3 regions of the Streptomyces sp. NPDC014870 genome follow, and region 1 is predicted to be linked to each of the others. Evidence: predicted binding sites of a transcription regulator. Region 1 holds the regulator's gene; each other region holds the start of a gene.

Region 1 (5,917 bases):
CCGAAGCGGTCCTCCAGGGTCACCGTGCCCGCCTCGCAGCGGATCACCGCCCCGCAGAAGCCCGTCGAGACCTCCTCCACCACGAGGTCCACCTCCGCCGGCACCTCCGGCACCGGGGCGGATCGCTTCCACGGGGGCGTCAGGTCGGGGTCGTAGCTGCGCATTCGCGTGACGTTATGCGACGGCGAAGCGCCGTGCCAGTTCCTCGCGTTGGCGTCGCACGAACGCGGCGTCCACCACCGCCCCGTGGCCCGGTACGTACACCGCGTCCGCGCCGCCCAGGGCCAGCAGCCGGTCCAGGGCGTCCGGCCAGCGGGACGGGATCGCGTCCGGGCCCGCCTGCGGCTCCCCCGACTCCTCCACCAGGTCCCCGCAGAAGACGACCTCCCGCGCACCGGGGACGAAGAGCGCCAGGTCGTGCGCCGTGTGGCCCGGGCCCACGTTCGCGAGCAGCACCTGCCGGCCGCCCAGGTCCAGCGTCCACTCGCCTGAGACCACGTGCTGCGGCGCCACCAGCACGTCCACCGCCTCCGCCGCCGCGAACGAATCCACCCCGTGCCGTACCGCGTCCGCCATCAGCTCGCTCGCCTCCCGGCGCAGCAGCGCGTCCACGCCGACCGCGCCGAACACCTCCGCCCCCGCGAAGGCCGCCGTGCCCAGTACATGATCGAAGTGGGGGTGGCTCAGTGCGATGTGTGTCACTCTTCGGCCGCCGGTCAGCGACTCCACCTGGGCCCGCAGCGCCGTTCCCTCGCGGAGGGTCGAGCCCGTGTCGTACAGCAATACCGCGTGTTCCCCCACCACCAGGCCCACCGTGGCGTCCCAGCCGGGCAGTCTGCGCCGCCCCACGCCGTCCGCGAGCCGCTCCCAGCCGAAGTCTTCCCAAGCGACATCCATACCGCGACGCTATCCGCAAGGACGCGGCCTCCGACGCAACCTCCGACGCGGCCTCCTTGCCAGGAGCGATGCCCGCCGCCGTACACTGGCCGGGGGATTCCTGGCACTCGGACAGGGCGAGTGCCAAATGCGGAGCAACCGATACGACCGAACGACAGCTGGAGGTGGGCGCGATGCTCAGCGAACGCAGACTCGAGGTGCTGCGCGCCATCGTCCAGGACTATGTCGGGACGGAGGAGCCGGTCGGCTCCAAGGCGCTCACGGAGCGCCACAAGCTCGGCGTCTCGCCCGCCACCGTGCGCAACGACATGGCGGTCCTGGAGGACGAGGGCTACATCGCCCAGCCCCACACCAGCGCCGGACGCATCCCGACCGACAAGGGCTACCGCCTCTTCGTCGACCGGCTCGCCGGCGTCAAGCCGCTGTCGACGCCCGAGCGGCGCGCGATCCACAACTTCCTCGACGGAGCCGTCGACCTCGACGACGTCGTCGGGCGCACGGTCCGGCTGCTCGCGCAGCTGACCCGTCAGGTCGCCGTCGTGCAGTACCCGTCGCTGACCCGTTCGACGGTCCGGCACGTGGAGCTGCTCTCGCTGGCGCCCGCCCGGCTGATGCTCGTGCTCATCACGGACACCGGCCGCGTCGAGCAGCGCGTCATCGACTGCCCCGCGCCGTTCGGCGAGACCTCGCTCGCCGATCTGCGGGCGCGGCTGAACAGCCGGGTCGTCGGCCGCCGTTTCGCGGACGTGCCGCAGCTGGTGCAGGATCTCCCGGAGTCCTTCGAGGAGATGGAGGACCGCGGGACGGTCTCGACCGTGCTCGCGACCCTGCTCGAAACCCTGGTGGAGGAGCACGAGGAGCGGCTGATGATCGGCGGTACCGCCAATCTCACCCGCTTCGGCCATGACTTCCCCCTCACGATCCGGCCTGTGCTCGAAGCGCTGGAGGAGCAGGTCGTGCTCCTCAAGCTGCTCGGCGAGGCCAAGGACTCGGGCATGACCGTACGGATCGGGCACGAGAACGCCCATGAGGGCCTCACCTCCACGTCCGTCGTCGCGGTCGGCTACGGTTCGGGCGACGAGGCAGTCGCCAAACTCGGCGTGGTCGGACCGACCCGCATGGACTACCCCGGAACGATGGGAGCGGTACGCGCAGTGGCACGTTACGTCGGACAGATCCTGGCGGAGTCGTAAGTGGCCACGGACTACTACGCCGTACTCGGCGTACGCCGCGACGCGTCCCAGGACGAGATCAAGAAGGCATTCCGGCGGCTCGCCCGCGAGCTGCACCCGGATGTGAATCCCGATCCGAAGACGCAGGAGCGGTTCAAGGAGATCAACGCCGCGTACGAGGTGTTGTCGGACCCGCAGAAGAAGCAGGTCTACGACCTCGGCGGCGACCCGCTGTCCGCGTCCGGTGGCGCCGGTGGCGCCGGCGGCTTCGGCCAGGGCGGCTTCGGGAACTTCTCGGACATCATGGACGCGTTCTTCGGTACGGCGTCGCAGCGCGGACCGCGCTCGCGCACCCGGCGCGGCCAGGACGCGATGATCCGTCTGGAGATCGACCTCAACGAGGCCGCCTTCGGCACGACGAAGGACATCCAGGTCGACACGGCCGTCGTCTGTACGACGTGTTCGGGCGAGGGCGCCGCGCCCGGCACCTCCGCGCAGACCTGTGACATGTGCCGCGGCCGCGGTGAGGTCTCGCAGGTCACCCGGTCCTTCCTGGGCCAGGTCATGACCTCCCGCCCGTGCCCCCAGTGCCAGGGCTTCGGCACCGTCGTCCCGACCCCGTGCCCCGAGTGCGCGGGCGACGGCCGGGTCCGGTCCCGCCGTACGCTCACGGTCAAGATCCCGGCCGGTGTCGACAACGGCACCCGCATCCAGCTCGCCGGCGAGGGCGAGGTCGGCCCGGGCGGCGGCCCGGCGGGCGACCTGTACGTGGAGATCCACGAGGTCCCGCACGAGGTCTTCCAGCGCCGCGGCGACGACCTGCACTGCACGGTGACCATCCCGATGACGGCGGGCGCGCTCGGCACGAAGGTGCCGCTGCAGACGCTCGACGGGCTCGAAGAGGTCGACATCCGCCCGGGCACTCAGTCCGGTCAGTCCATCCCGCTGCACGGGCGTGGCATCACGCACCTGCGGGGCGGCGGACGCGGCGACCTGATCGTCCACGTCGAGGTGACGACCCCGTCGAAGCTCGACCCCGAGCAGGAGCGGCTGCTGCGCGAACTCGCGAAGCTGCGCGGCGAGGAGCGGCCGACGGGTCAGTTCCAGCCCGGACAGCAGGGGCTGTTCTCGCGGTTGAAGGACGCGTTCAACGGGCGCTGAGCCCGCGTTGTGCCTGGAAGGGCGGCATCCGCTTCGCGCGGGTGCCGCCCTTGCCGTATGACACGATGCCTGCATGTCCACCGCGCTGAACGATCTCTCCCGGTACCCGATCGTGCAGGCCCCCATGGCGGGCGGCGCGTCCGGTCCGCAGCTCGTCGGGGCGGTGTGCGAGGCCGGGGGGCTCGGGTTCCTCGCCGGGGGGTACAAGACCGCCGGCGGGCTCTACCAGGAGATCAAGCAGGTGCGCGGGCTGACCGGGCAGCCCTTCGGGGTCAACCTCTTCATGCCGCCGGGCGGACAGCACGCCGATTCCGCCGCCGTCGACGTCTACCGGCACCAGCTCACCGGCGAGGCCACCTGGTACGAGACGTCCCTCGGTGATCCGGACAGCGGGCGCGACGACGCGTACGACGCCAAGTTGGCGATCCTGCTCGACGACCCCGTCCCCGTCGTCTCCTTCACCTTCGGCTGCCCCGACCGCCGCACCTTCGACGCCTTCGCCCGCGCCGGTACGTTCACCGTCGTCACCGTCACCTCCGCCGAAGAGGCCCAGGCCGCCCAGTGGGCCGGGGCCGACGCCGTCTGCGTGCAGGGCGTCGAGGCCGGCGGCCACCAGGGCACGCACCGCGACGACCCGGACGCCGCGCTCGCGGGGACGGGGCTCCTCACCCTCGTCACCCAGGTCCGGGAGACCGTCCAGCTGCCGATCGTCGCCGCCGGCGGGATCATGCGCGGCGCGCAGATCGCCGCCGTCCTCGCCGCAGGGGCCGACGCCGCCCAGCTCGGCACCGCGTTCCTCGTCTGCCCCGAGTCGGGCGCCCACGCGCTGCACAAGCAGGCCCTGACCAACCCGCTCTTCGTCCGGACCGAGCTCACCCGGGCCTTCTCCGGCCGTCCGGCGCGCGGGCTCGTCAACCGCTTCATGCGCGAGCACGGGCGGTACGCCCCCGCCGCCTACCCCGAGGTCCACCACCTCACCGCCCCCCTCCGCAAGGCCGCCGCCACCGCCGGTGACGCCCAGGGCATGGCCCTGTGGGCCGGCCAGGGGCACCGGCTCGCCCGCGACCTCCCGGCCGGCCAGCTCGTCGAGGTGCTGGCCGCCGAACTCGACACCGCACTCACCGCGCAGGCCCACAGGAGCACCGCCCCATGACCGCACCCGTCTTCGTCGTCGAGGCCGTCCCCGGCAACGGCCCCTTCCTCCTGGACGGCCCCGAGGGCCGCCACGCCGTCTCCGTGAAGCGGCTGCGCGCCGGGGAGGACGTCGTCCTCACCGACGGGCGCGGTACCTGGGCCGACTGTGTCGTGCTCGCCGCCGAGGGCAAGGACCAGCTGACCGTCCAGGTGTCCGGCACGTACGAGGAGGCCGAGCCCGCGCCGCGGATCACCGTCGTCCAGGCGCTGCCCAAGGGCGACCGGGGTGAACTGGCCGTCGAGATCATGACGGAGACGGGCGTCGACGCGATCGTGCCGTGGGCCGCGTCCCGGTGCATCACCCAGTGGAAGGGCGACCGCGGGCTCAAGGCGCTCGCCAAGTGGCGGGCCACCGCGCGCGAGGCGGGCAAGCAGTCGCGCCGTACGCGCTTCCCCGAGGTCGCCGACGCGATGACCACCAAGCAGGTCGCGGCGCTCCTCGCCGGGGCCGACTTCGCCGCCGTCCTGCACGAGGACCGGGACCACCCCAGCGGCGCGCTCGCCGACGCCGAACTCCCCGCCGAGGGCGAGATCGTGCTCGTCGTCGGACCCGAAGGGGGCGTCTCCCCAGAGGAGTTGGCGGCCTTCGAGGCGGCGGGCGCGAAGCCGTACCGGCTGGGGCACAGCGTGCTGCGCACGTCGACGGCGGGCACGGCGGCGACGGCGCTGCTGCTCGGACGTACGGGCCGGTGGAGCTAGCGGGGCCGCGCACCCGGACCCGTATTTCCGTCGACGCGCCGGTCGTTGATCTGCTTGGCTGCGCGGCATGCCGGAACTGCGTACCGACCGTCTCCTCCTGCGTCCGTGGCGGGAGTCCGACCTCGCCCCGTGGGCGGCGATGAACGCCGATCCCGAGATCCGTGAGCACCTCGGCGAGTTGCTGACGCGCGAGCGGAGTGATGCCACGGTGGCGGCGATGCGGGCCGACTTCGATCGACGGGGCTTCGGCTGGTGGGCGTTGGAGGAGCGCGCGTCCGGCGCGTTCGTCGGCCGGGCCGGGCTCGACGAGATGAGCCCGGACACGCCGTTCACGGGCGTGGACGTCGGCTGGCGGCTGACCCGCTCGGCGTGGGGGAACGGCTACGCGACCGAGGCCGGCCTCGCCTGCCTGGCCTTCGCCTTCGAGACGCTCGGGCTCGCGGAGGTGCTCGCGTCGACGACCGTCCGCAACCTTCGCTCCCAGGCCGTGATGCGCCGCATCGGCATGACCCGAGACCCGGCCGACGACTTCGAGGACCTCAGCGTGCCCGAAGGGCCGCTGCGCCGGTGCGTGCTCCACCGCGTCTCGCGACGGGAGTGGGAGTCGCGGGCGCGGGGTTGCCCCGCAGGGGCTCTCGGGTTGCCGGAACCCGGTGGACGAGGGCCCGGGCCCGCTCCCTAGGCTGGGCCGCATGCCCGACGAGTCACCCCTGATCCGTAGTCTGCGCGCCGCCGTCGCCGCCGCGCCGGAAGACGTGCCCCTGCGGCTCCACTTCGCCGAACTGCTCCTCGCG
Region 2 (5,917 bases), on a different contig from region 1:
CCGCGAAGGCCTCCCGGAGCGCCCGCTCGTACCGCACCCGGGTCTCCTCCCAGGTCCTCAGGGCGCGCCGCAGGGCCAGGTGCCTCCACAGCGGGAGGAGCACGGCCCGGGCGTGGGCGGCGCGGAGTTCGGCGCTGATCCGGTCCACGGTGCCGACGTGGGCGACCGCGGCGTTCACCCAGCGGAGGCGCTGCTCCGGAGTGCACGGCACGAGCGACCCGGTGGCGTCACGGAGGCCCGGCGTGCGCACGGAGAAGAAGGGTCCTTCGTACCGCGCGGCCAGCAGGTAGTCGGGGAAGTACTCGAAGACCCGGACCTTCCCCTCGACCCGTACGACCTGCTCCTCGCCGTCCTGGCGGCCTGACAGCTCCCAGTAGTGGGAGAGGTGCGGTAATTCCGAGCGACGCATCGGCTCCACCCCCGCGGGTCCGGTTCGTTCCCCCTACCCCTTACCCGGAGTCGACCGCCCGCACCCGCCACGGGACCACCCGCTGCCGCCCGCCCGCACCACCGACGTGGACCGCCCGACTACCCGGCCCCGCCCGCCCGCACCCGCCCGTACATCCACATGTCCCGCCGCTCGCCGCCCACTTCCTGCCAGGACCGCAGCAGGCCCTCCCGTACGAACCCGGCCCGCTCGGCCGTCTTCGCCGAGGCATCGTTCCAGGGTTCGACCAGCAACTGCAGCCGGGGGATGCCCAGTTCACCGAGCGCCCAGGCGCTCACCGCCGTCAGCGCGGCCGTGGCCGCGCCCTCGCCCCGGCAGGAGGGGACGATCCAGTAGCCGAGGGTCGCCCGGCCCTCCGGGAGGTCGCGGAGCCAGAGGCCGATCATGCCCGCCGGGCGGACGTCACGGCGGCGGACGACCACGAAGGAGTAGCCCGCGCCCGTCTCGGCGCGGCTCCACTGCCGGCGGACGAACGCCTCGCCCTCGCCCTCCGAGTACACCGGCGGGACCGTGGTCGTCAGCGGGATGTACGGGTCGGCCGACGCCTCCTCGACGAGCGGCAGGTCCGCCCGCTCCCAGGCCCGCAGCTCGTACGGTCCCGCGGTGAGCCGCGGCACGTCGAGGCTCACATCATCTCCAGGTACACCGCGAGCCGGTCGTACTCCTCCTTGACCCCGGCCTCCATGCCCGTCGCGAGGGCCTGGTCACGGATCTCCGTCGACGGCCAGATCGACATGCTCGTGAGCGCCGTGCCGCCGTCGGGGGTGTCGTCGAAGGTGAGGGTGACGTGGACCGGCGGGCCCGGCATGAGCTCGAAGACCTCGGTGTAGACGAGGCGCTCGTTCGGCAGGATCTCCTCGTACGTGCCGGAGAAGACGATCTCGCGCCCGTCGGGCGCCTTCTGGCCCCAGCGCCACGCGCCGCCGGGCCTGAGGTCGATCTCGCAGAGGGTCGTGGGCATCGCGGCCACGCCGTACCACTGGCGGACGTGCTCGGGCCTGGTCCAGGCCTCCCAGACGCGGGCGGGCGGGACGTCGAAGGTGCGGGTGATGACCAGCTCGCGGTCGGTCGGTGTCGTCAGCAGCGTGATCATGGCTCGCTCCCGCCTTCCCTGGCCCGTGGCCGTGCCGCCCCTCCCCCACCAGCATCACCCCGAACGCCCGAGGGCGGCACCCCCAGCAGGGAGTGCCGCCCTCGGTCGCGTACAGCTGTACAGCGAGGAGCTACTGAGCCGGGGCTCAGAAGTCCATGTCACCGCCCGGCATGCCGCCCGGAGCGGCCGCGGAGGCCTTCTCCGGCTTGTCGGCGATGACGGCCTCGGTGGTCAGGAAGAGCGCGGCGATGGAGGCCGCGTTCTGCAGCGCGGAACGCGTCACCTTCGCCGGGTCGATGATGCCCTCGGCGATGAGGTCCACGTACTCGTTGGTCGCGGCGTTCAGGCCGTGGCCGACGGGCAGGTTGCGGACCTTCTCCGCCACGACGCCGCCCTCGAGGCCGGCGTTGACGGCGATCTGCTTCAGCGGGGCCTCGAGGGCCAGCTTCACGATCGCGGCACCGGTGGCCTCGTCGCCGGACAGGTCCGCCTCGAGCTTCTCGAAGACGTTGGAGGCCTGGAGCAGGGCCACGCCACCACCGGCGACGATGCCCTCCTCGACGGCCGCCTTCGCGTTGCGAACGGCGTCCTCGATGCGGTGCTTGCGCTCCTTGAGCTCGACCTCGGTCGCGGCACCGGCCTTGATGACCGCCACGCCACCGGCGAGCTTCGCCAGGCGCTCCTGCAGCTTCTCGCGGTCGTAGTCCGAGTCGGAGTTCTCGATCTCGGCGCGGATCTGGTTGACGCGACCGGCGACCTGGTCGCTGTCACCGGCACCGTCGACGATCGTGGTCTCGTCCTTGGTGATGACGACCTTGCGGGCGCGGCCGAGCAGGTCCAGGCCCGCGTTCTCGAGCTTGAGGCCGACCTCCTCGGAGATGACCGTGCCGCCCGTGAGGATGGCGATGTCGTTCAGCATGGCCTTGCGACGGTCACCGAAGCCCGGGGCCTTGACCGCGACGGACTTGAAGGTGCCGCGGATCTTGTTGACGACCAGGGTCGACAGGGCCTCGCCCTCGACGTCCTCGGCGATGATCAGCAGCGGCTTGCCCGACTGCATGACCTTCTCCAGGAGCGGGAGCAGGTCCTTGACCGAGGAGATCTTGGAGTTGACGATCAGGAGGTACGGGTCGTCCAGGGACGCCTCCATACGCTCCATGTCGGTGGCGAAGTACGCCGAGATGTAGCCCTTGTCGAAGCGCATACCCTCGGTGAGCTCCAGCTCCAGACCGAAGGTCTGGGACTCCTCGACGGTGATGACGCCTTCCTTGCCGACCTTGTCCATCGCCTCGGCGATGAGCTCGCCGATCTGGGTGTCGGCGGCGGAGATGGAGGCCGTGGAAGCGATCTGCTCCTTGGTCTCGACATCCTTCGCCTGCTCGAGCAGGGCGCCGGAGACGGCCTCGACGGCCTTCTCGATGCCGCGCTTGAGGGCCATCGGGTTGGCGCCGGCCGCCACGTTGCGCAGGCCCTCGCGGACGAGCGCCTGGGCGAGGACGGTCGCGGTGGTCGTACCGTCACCGGCGACGTCGTCCGTCTTCTTGGCGACTTCCTTGACCAGCTCGGCGCCGATCTTCTCGTACGGGTCCTCGAGCTCGATCTCCTTGGCGATGGAGACACCATCGTTGGTGATCGTGGGGGCGCCCCACTTCTTCTCGAGGACGACGTTCCGGCCCTTGGGGCCAAGGGTGACCTTGACGGCGTCGGCGAGCTGGTTCATCCCGCGCTCGAGACCGCGCCGTGCCTCCTCGTCGAACGCGATGATCTTGGCCATGTGAAGTGGTCCTCCCGGACATGGGGTGGATAACGCTCCAGGACCGCGCCGACGCCCGCGACGGACGGCCTGCGTGCCCGGTGGTTCCTTGCCCCACCTGGCCGCGGACCTCGCCTGCCCGATCCTCGTAAGCACTCTCACCTTCAGAGTGCTAACGCCAATGATTAGCACTCGCCCCAGGAGAGTGCAAGGCCGTCCCGTAGGGACGTCGATGTGGGGTGGCGGTCGGGTGACGGGCGGGGGCAAGCGACTCCCATAGATCGGGCGACGGTCCTGACGCGGACCGGGCGGCGCCCCTTGGCCCGGACCGGGCGGCGCCCCTTGGCCCGGACCGGGCGGCGTCCGCCCCCGACGCGCGCCGGGCACGCACGAGGGGTCCGCATCCCGGTCAGGATGCGGACCCCTCGGCGTGAGATCGCGTGAGATCGCCTGCGAAAGCGCGCCAACGCGTGAGTGCGTACGTGGTGGCCGATCGCGCCGTGCTCAGACGGCGAGCTTGACCATGTCCGCCTGCGGACCCTTCTGGCCCTGCGAGATCTCGAACTCGACCCGCTGACCCTCTTCAAGGGTGCGGTAACCGTCCATCTGGATCGCGCTGTAGTGGACGAATACATCCGCACCACCGTCGACCGCGATGAAGCCGTAGCCCTTCTCCGCGTTGAACCACTTGACGGTGCCCTGAGCCATGCCTAACTCCCCTATTACTGGCCCTTGCGCGGGGCCGCACTTCACGGACCCGGGTCAGACCCTGCGCCGGAACGCGTCGACCGCGGCTGAATGTATCTGCCCAACTGCCCTCTGCAACAGGTCAATCGGGCGAGAATTCTGGGCACGCCGTAAAGGAGAATTCCGGAGGATTTATTGAATTCCGGGGCAAGTCGGGCCCGGCAAAGCACGCAGAAGGTACAGATCGCGCGCACACTTTGACTGCTTCTTGTCACGTGGGGACGCATTCTCATATGCGTCTGGCACGGAGCAGCGGGGTGGAACCGGGGGGACTTCCCCAACTCTACCGCGCTCAACCATGCAGAATTGCCCCCTCCGCTTCTCTCGCGGAGGGGGCAATTCGGTTACGCCGGGTAACTCCACGGCGGTCGGTGGTCGGCGATCAGCAGCCGCCGGCGACCGCCGGGATGATCGAGACGCCCGCGCCGTCCGGCGTCGCCGTCTCCAGGCCCTGCTCGAAGCGCACGTCGTCGTCGTTCACGTAGACGTTCACGAAGCGGCGCAGCTTGCCCTGGTCGTCCAGGACGCGCGCGGCGATGCCCGCGTGGTTCTTCTCCAGGTCCGAGATGACCTCGGACAGGGTCGCGCCCTCCGCCGGAACCTCGGCCTGGCCGCCCGTGTAGGTACGGAGGATGGTGGGGATACGGACCTTGACGCTCATGTGCTGCTGCCTTCCGTGAACGGACGAGTGGGGGTCAGTGGGCCAGGCCGGCGGCGCGGAACGCGTCCAGGCTCGGCTTGATGGTGGCGGTCGCCTGGGAGGTGTCGGCCACCGCGTCCAGGGTCTTGAGGCCGTCACCCGTGTTGAGTACGACCGTGGTGAGGGTCGGGTCGATGAGGCCGGCCTCGACCAGCTTCTTCGTCACGCCGACCGTCACGCCGCCCGCCGTCTCGGCGAAGATGCCCTCGGTCCTGGCCAGGATCTTGATCGCGTCGACGACCTGCTCGTCGTTCACGTCCTCCACGGCGCCGCCGGTACGGCGGGCGATGTCGAGGACGTACGGGCCGTCGGCCGGGTTGCCGATGGCCAGCGACTTGGCGATGGTGTTCGGCTTCTGGGGCCGTACGACGTCGTGACCGGCCTTGAAGGCGGCGGACACCGGCGAGCAGCCCTCGGCCTGGGCGCCGAAGATCTTGTACGGCTTGTCCTCGACCAGGCCCAGCTTGATGAGCTCCTGGAGACCCTTGTCGATCTTGGTGAGCTGCGAGCCGGAGGCGATCGGGATGACGAGCTGGTCCGGAATGACCCAGCCGAGCTGCTCGCAGATCTCGTACGCGAGCGTCTTGGAGCCCTCGCCGTAGTACGGCCGCAGGTTGACGTTGACGAAGCCCCAGCCCTCGCCCAACGGGTCGCCGATGAGCTCGGAGCAGAAGCGGTTGACGTCGTCGTAGTTGCCCTCGATGCCGACCAGCTCGCCGCCGTAGACGGCGGCCATGACGACCTTGCCCTGCTCCAGGTCGTGCGGGATGAACACGCAGGAGCGGAAGCCGGCGCGGGCGGCGGCGGCGCCGACGGCGCCGGCCAGGTTGCCGGTGGAGGAGCAGGAGAGCGTGGTGAAGCCGAAGGCGCGGGCGGCCTCGAGGGCCTGGGCGACGACGCGGTCCTTGAAGGAGTGCGTCGGGTTGCCGGAGTCGTCCTTGACGAAGAGCTTGCCGGGCTCGACGCCCAGCTCGGCGGCGAGGTTGTCGGCCTGGACGAGCTTGGTCCAGCCCGGGTTCAGGTTCGGCTTCTCGGCGACGTCGGCGGGGACGGGCAGCAGCGGGGCGTAGCGCCAGATGTTGGCGGGGCCGGCCTCGATCTGCTTGCGCAGCGCCTCGGGGTCGCCGACGGGGAGGTCGTACGCGACTTCGAGGGGGCCGAAACACAGCTCACAGG
Region 3 (5,917 bases), on a different contig from region 1:
CCTCGTGGCGCGCGGCGACAGCCCGACCGCGCTCGCGGTGCGCGCCGGCTACGCGGAGGCGCTGGCCACGCTGGATCTCGCGGCGCCCGGCCCGGTGATCGACTCCGTACCGGCGGACCAGGACCCGGCGGCGTTCGAGCGCGCGGTCCGGGCCCTGTACGAGGCGGTGAGCGCGGGCCGGGCGAGCGCGGCCCTGGTCCACAACGACGTGGACGCGATCGAGATCGTGCGGCGCCTGGCGGAGCTCGGCGTGAAGGTGCCGGAGGACCTGGCCCTGATCGCCTACGACGACGAGGTCGCCGCGCTCGCCGACACCCCGCTCACCGCGGTCGCCCCGCCGAAGCGCCAAGTGGGCAGGCATGCAACGGAGTTGCTGGTGGAGCGGCTCACGGAGGACCCGGCGGAGGAGCCCGCCCGGCGCCACCTGAGCCTGCTGCCACGGCTGCGCGTGCGGTCCTCGTGCGGGGCGCCGGGCGGGATGCCGGGCGGGGCGGCCTGAGCCTCCGCCCCCGTGCGGACGAGCCCCCCGGACCTAAGATGGAAGGGTCCACCCGGTCCGGGAGGCACCATGACTTTCGTACAGATAATCGATTGCAAGACCAGTCGGTTCGACGATCTGAACCGGCTCATGGACAAGTGGGTCGAACAGACCAAGGGCAAGCGGACGGCCACGCACAGCGTCATCGGCAAGGACCGCTCGGACGCGTCCCACCTCGTGGAGATCGTGGAGTTCCCCTCCTACGAGGTCGCGATGACCAACTCGCAGCTTCCGGAGACGGATCGCATCTTCCGGGAGATGGTCGCGCTCTGTGACGAGATGCCGACGTTCACCGACCTCGACATCGTCCGGGACGAGCAGCTGTACAAGACCAGCGCCCGTCGCCTCTTCGAACTCATGGCCACCGAGGGGGAGCTGCCGCCCCTCGACGAGGTGCTGGCGGAGGGGTACCACGACCACGACCCGACCAACGAGCAGGACGTCATCGGGATGGACGCGGTCCGGCGCGAGGTGGAGATGTGGCGGGCCGGATTCGACTTCGGTTTCACCATCAACGACCAGATCGCCGAGGGCGACCGGGTGTGCACGCGGTGGACCTGGATCGGCACGCACACGGGCGACTTCATGGGGCTCCAGCCCACCGGCATGAAGGTCTCCATGACCGGGACGACCATCCACCAGTGCCGGCAGGACGGCAAGATCACCGAGGGCTGGTGGCAGTACGACCTGCTCGGACTCATGGGGCAGCTCGGCGCGGTGGAAGCGTAGGGAGCGAGGAGGCGTAGAGGCGTAAGGAGCGCGGAGGCGCGGGGAAACGCGGAGGTCCGGTGCCCCTTCGGGGACACCGGACCTCGGTGATCGGCTACGGGCGATCAACCGTGAGCGCGCGAGTCAGCGCGTGCGTCAGTGCGAGTGACCGTGGCCGTGGCCCGCGTCCGCCGGCTCCTCTTCCTTCTTCTCCACCACGAGGGTCTCGGTGGTGAGCAGGAGGGAGGCGATCGAGGCGGCGTTCTCCAGCGCGGAGCGCGTCACCTTCACCGGGTCGATGACGCCGGCCTTGACCAGGTCGCCGTACTCGCCGGTGGCGGCGTTGAAGCCGTTGCCCTTGTCCAGCTCCGCCACCTTCGAGGTGATGACGTAGCCCTCGAGGCCGGCGTTCTCGGCGATCCAGCGCAGCGGCTCGACGGCGGCACGACGGACGACCGCGACACCCGTGGCCTCGTCGCCGGTCTTGTCGAGGTTGCCCTCGAGGACCTTGACGGCGTGAACCAGAGCGGAGCCACCACCGGAGACGATGCCCTCCTCGACCGCGGCGCGGGTCGCGGAGATGGCGTCCTCCAGACGGTGCTTCTTCTCCTTCAGCTCCACCTCGGTGGCGGCGCCGACCTTGATCACGCACACGCCGCCGGCCAGCTTCGCGAGGCGCTCCTGGAGCTTCTCGCGGTCCCAGTCGGAGTCGGTGGACTCGATCTCGGCCTTGATCTGGTTGACGCGGCCCGCGACGTCCTCGGAGTTGCCGCCACCGTCGACGATGGTGGTGTCGTCCTTGGTGATGGTCACGCGGCGGGCGGTGCCCAGCACGTCAAGACCGGCCTGGTCGAGCTTGAGGCCGACCTCCTCGGCGATGACGGTGGCACCGGTGAGGGTAGCCATGTCGCCGAGCATCGCCTTGCGGCGGTCACCGAAGCCGGGGGCCTTGACGGCCACGGCGTTGAAGGTGCCACGGATCTTGTTGACGACCAGGGTCGACAGGGCCTCGCCCTCGACGTCCTCGGCGATGATCAGCAGCGGCTTGGAGGCGCCGGCCTGGATGACCTTCTCCAGGAGCGGCAGCAGGTCCTGGATCGAGGAGATCTTGCCCTGGTGGATCAGGATGTACGGGTCGTCGAGGACGGCCTCCATACGCTCCTGGTCGGTCACCATGTACGGGGACAGGTAGCCCTTGTCGAAGGCCATGCCCTCGGTGAAGTCGAGCTCCAGGCCGAAGGTGTTGGACTCCTCGACGGTGATGACACCGTCCTTGCCGACCTTGTCCATCGCCTCGGCGATGAGCTCGCCGACCTGCTGGTCCTGCGCGGAGAGCGCGGCCACGGCGGCGATGTCGGACTTGTCCTCGATCGGACGGGCGGTCGCGAGCAGCTCGTCGGAGACGGCCTTGACCGCGGCGTCGATGCCCTTCTTCAGGGCGGCCGGGGAGGCGCCGGCGGCGACGTTGCGCAGACCCTCGCGGACGAGCGCCTGGGCGAGCACGGTGGCGGTGGTGGTGCCGTCACCCGCGATGTCGTTGGTCTTGGTCGCCACCTCCTTCACCAGCTGGGCGCCGAGGTTCTCGTACGGGTCCTCGATCTCGACCTCGCGGGCGATCGTGACACCGTCGTTGGTGATGGTGGGGGCGCCGAACTTCTTGTCGATGACGACGTTGCGGCCCTTGGGGCCGATCGTCACCTTCACCGTGTCGGCAAGCTTGTTGACGCCGCGCTCAAGGGCGCGACGGGCGTCCTCGTCGAACTTCAGGATCTTCGCCATGGGAGCGATTCAGCCCTCTCGGAAATCGTGTGTAAACGAACTGCGCCCCCGGACGCCCAGTGCGGGGTCAAGGGGCGCAGCTCAAAGCATCTGTCTCAGATACTTCGGTGAATTACTTCTCGATGATCGCGAGCACGTCGCGAGCCGAGAGGACGAGGAACTCCTCGCCGTTGTACTTCACCTCGGTGCCGCCGTACTTGCTGTACAGCACGACATCGCCGACCTGGACGTCGAGCGGAAGGCGCTCGCCGTTCTCGAAGCGGCCCGGACCCACGGCGAGGACGGCGCCCTCCTGGGGCTTCTCCTTCGCGGTGTCCGGGATGACCAGGCCAGAGGCCGTGGTCTGCTCGGCGTCGAGCGGCTGGACCACGATGCGGTCCTCGAGCGGCTTGATGGCAACCTTGGAGCTGGTGGTCGTCACGATCCGACCTCCCCCTTCGGAGATCTCACGGGGTTAACTGTCTGAGGTGGCGACCAGGTGGATCCGTCGTCGCGGGTGCCGGACCTGCCCGTCGCTGTGTTGGCACTCTCCAGTGGGGAGTGCCAGAGCCGAGACTATGACCGCGATTAGCACTCGGTCAAGCGGAGTGCCAATTCAGCGCCGCGTGGCGATTCGGTGGCCGGTCGCGTTCGATTCGGTCTCGGTACGGGCAACGGCCCGACGGACCCGGAGGTTCCGTACGAAGGATGGACTGGGTCCCCGTTCTCGTCTTCTGCGCGGCGGCCGGGTCTGGACGGCCGGGGGCCAGTTCCTCGCCGCGGTGCCGCTGGGCTCTTAAGGCCGGTCCGCCCGGCCGTCGGCGCGCCCGTCGTCGGCGCGCCCGTCGTCGGCGCGCCTGCCGACGCCGATCCCGTCGTCCAGCCGGGTCAGTCTGTGCAGGACGCGGGCCGCCGCCCCGGAGAGCGCCCCGCCCGCCGCCCGCTCCCCCGCGCCGGTGTCGAGCCGTTCCGCCGCCTTCCGCCCCAGCCGCTCGATCGGGTCCACGGACGACGCGCACCCCGAGATCCCCAGGAGCGCGCCGGCCAGGGCAAGGCCGATGACCGGCCGGCGCGCGCGGCTCACACGTAGTCCTCGAGCTTCGCGACCGCGTACCCCTTGGCCGTGATCGTCTTCATCACCCGGCGGATCATGTCGGGCATCGTGCCCTTCCAGTCCCCCTTGCCCCGGAAGTGCGTCAGCACGATGTCGCCGGGGTGCAGGTCCCGGTCCCACTCGCGCCACTCCATCCGGTCCGGGAACGCCTCCGAGGCCCACAGCGGGACCGCCTTCACCCCGCACGTCGCGGCGGCGCGCAGGGTGTCCTCGTTGTAGTTGCCGTACGGCGGCCGGAAGAGCGGGGGCCGCTTCCCGTACCGCTTCTCGATGACGTCCTGCATCCCGCAGATCTCCCGCTTCTGCGCGCTGTACGAGAGCCCGGGCAGGTAACGGTGGTTGAGGGTGTGGTTGTGCAGGGCGACCCCGGCGTCCTGCATCTTCTTGAAGTAGCCGTAGTCCTCCTTGACGAGGTAGTCGCTCAGGAAGGCGCTGTACGGGATCTGCAGATCGCTCATCATCCGCAGCAGCTCGGGGTCCTTCTCCGCGCCGTCGTCGATCGTCAGGAAGACGACCTTCTCCTTCGTCGGCACCGTGGTGAAGACCGGCGGCAGCCCTTCGCCGTCCGTCTCGAAGCCCTTGCGGGTGGTGATCTTCGGCTTCACGGCCGGCGGGGCGGGGGCTTCCAGCGGCGGCCGGTCCAGGCCCCACTTCTTGGCGGCCAGGGCCCGCGCGACACGGCGCTGGCGGACCTTCTCGACGTACGCGGCGAGCGCTCCGGACGCGCCCTCCGCCTGTGGCTGGGCGGCGGCGGGGAGCGCGGGGCCCTTGCGGCCCTCCGGGGCGGACCCCGCGTCGCCGGAGGGGCCCGCGCAGGCGGAGCCGAGCGCGGCGACGACCAGGGCGGCGCCCACCGAGCGGCGGAGGCGCGCCGCCGCCCGCTTCGAGCGCATTTCTTCGGCTTGTCGTACTAGCTGCATGGCGCCGCATCCTGTCAGCGGAACGCCCCGCACAGCCGTCGACACCGCCACCCGGCCCCCACCATCCCCCGGCTGGCCCACAATGGGACGGGTGACCGACCTCGCCGACTTCACCGCCCTGCTCGCCCCCGAGGGCCAGACGCTGCTCGCCGCCCTGCGCGACTACGACCCCGCCCAGGAACTGGCCGTCGCCTCCCGGCTGCGCCGCGAGCACCCCGCCGCACTGGTCTCGGCCGCGCTCGGGCAGGCCCGGCTTCGGCAGCGGGCGGTGGCGAAGTTCGGCGCCGAGGACGCGTACCGGATGTACTTCACCCCGCACGGCGTCGAGCAGTCGACCCGGGCCACCGTCGGGACCTACCGCGCGGAGCGCCTCCACGCGCTCGGGGTGCGCTCCGTGGCCGACCTGTGCGGCGGGATCGGCGGCGACGCCCTCGCGTTCGCCCGCGCCGGGATCTCGGTCCTGGCCGTGGACCGCGACCCCCTGACGGCGGCGGCCGCCCGCGCCAACGCCGAGGCGCTCGGCCTCGCCGGGCTGATCGAGGTGCGGTGCGCGGACGTGACCGAGATCGACACGAGCCCGTACGACGCCGTCTTCGTGGACCCGGCGCGGCGCGGCGGCCGGGGCAGGATCTTCGACCCGGAGGCGTACTCGCCGCCGCTCTCCTGGGCCGTCGAGGCCGCCCGCAAGGCCCCGCACGCGGCGCTGAAGATCGCCCCGGGCATCCCGCACGAGGCGGTGCCCGAGGAGGCCGAGGCGGAGTGGATCTCGGACGGCGGGGACGTGAAGGAGGCCGTGCTCTGGTTCGGCACCTCCCCCGGTGCGCGCCGCGCGACCCTCCTGCCCTCCGGCGCGAGCCTGACCGGGCGCGGCCTGCCCGA

The links. The regulator HrcA, encoded in region 1, represses chaperone genes, less so after heat shock. The targets are predictions, from matches to a motif close to TTNGCACTCNGNNNNNCNGAGTGCNAA.
Region 2: a site for HrcA is predicted at 3,480-3,506, ahead of groL (chaperonin GroEL). Genes of this name have one in related genera too.
Region 3: a site for HrcA is predicted at 3,593-3,619, ahead of groES (co-chaperone GroES). Genes of this name have one in related genera too.

Annotation. Positions count from the first base shown of each region.
Region 1 is NZ_JBIBWQ010000006.1:5,984-11,900, reverse strand. It holds gene ACF09C_RS18080 (DUF3097 domain-containing protein) at 1-164, opposite strand, end outside; gene ACF09C_RS18075 (MBL fold metallo-hydrolase) at 175-897, opposite strand; gene hrcA (heat-inducible transcriptional repressor HrcA) at 1,071-2,090, shown strand; gene dnaJ (molecular chaperone DnaJ) at 2,091-3,230, shown strand; gene ACF09C_RS18060 (nitronate monooxygenase) at 3,304-4,383, shown strand; gene ACF09C_RS18055 (16S rRNA (uracil(1498)-N(3))-methyltransferase) at 4,380-5,123, shown strand; gene ACF09C_RS18050 (GNAT family N-acetyltransferase) at 5,191-5,805, shown strand; gene ACF09C_RS18045 (AAA family ATPase) at 5,816-5,917, shown strand, end outside.
Region 2 is NZ_JBIBWQ010000009.1:267,627-273,543, forward strand. It holds gene ACF09C_RS25985 (hypothetical protein) at 1-409, opposite strand, end outside; gene ACF09C_RS25990 (GNAT family N-acetyltransferase) at 529-1,077, opposite strand; gene ACF09C_RS25995 (SRPBCC family protein) at 1,074-1,541, opposite strand; gene groL (chaperonin GroEL) at 1,687-3,315, opposite strand; gene ACF09C_RS26005 (cold-shock protein) at 3,799-4,002, opposite strand; gene ACF09C_RS26010 (MoaD/ThiS family protein) at 4,424-4,702, opposite strand; gene thrC (threonine synthase) at 4,737-5,917, opposite strand, start outside.
Region 3 is NZ_JBIBWQ010000013.1:140,389-146,305, reverse strand. It holds gene ACF09C_RS32615 (substrate-binding domain-containing protein) at 1-499, shown strand, start outside; gene ACF09C_RS32610 (ester cyclase) at 569-1,267, shown strand; gene groL (chaperonin GroEL) at 1,403-3,025, opposite strand; gene groES (co-chaperone GroES) at 3,138-3,446, opposite strand; gene ACF09C_RS32595 (hypothetical protein) at 3,801-4,088, opposite strand; gene ACF09C_RS32590 (polysaccharide deacetylase family protein) at 4,085-5,011, opposite strand; gene ACF09C_RS32585 (SAM-dependent methyltransferase) at 5,121-5,917, shown strand, end outside.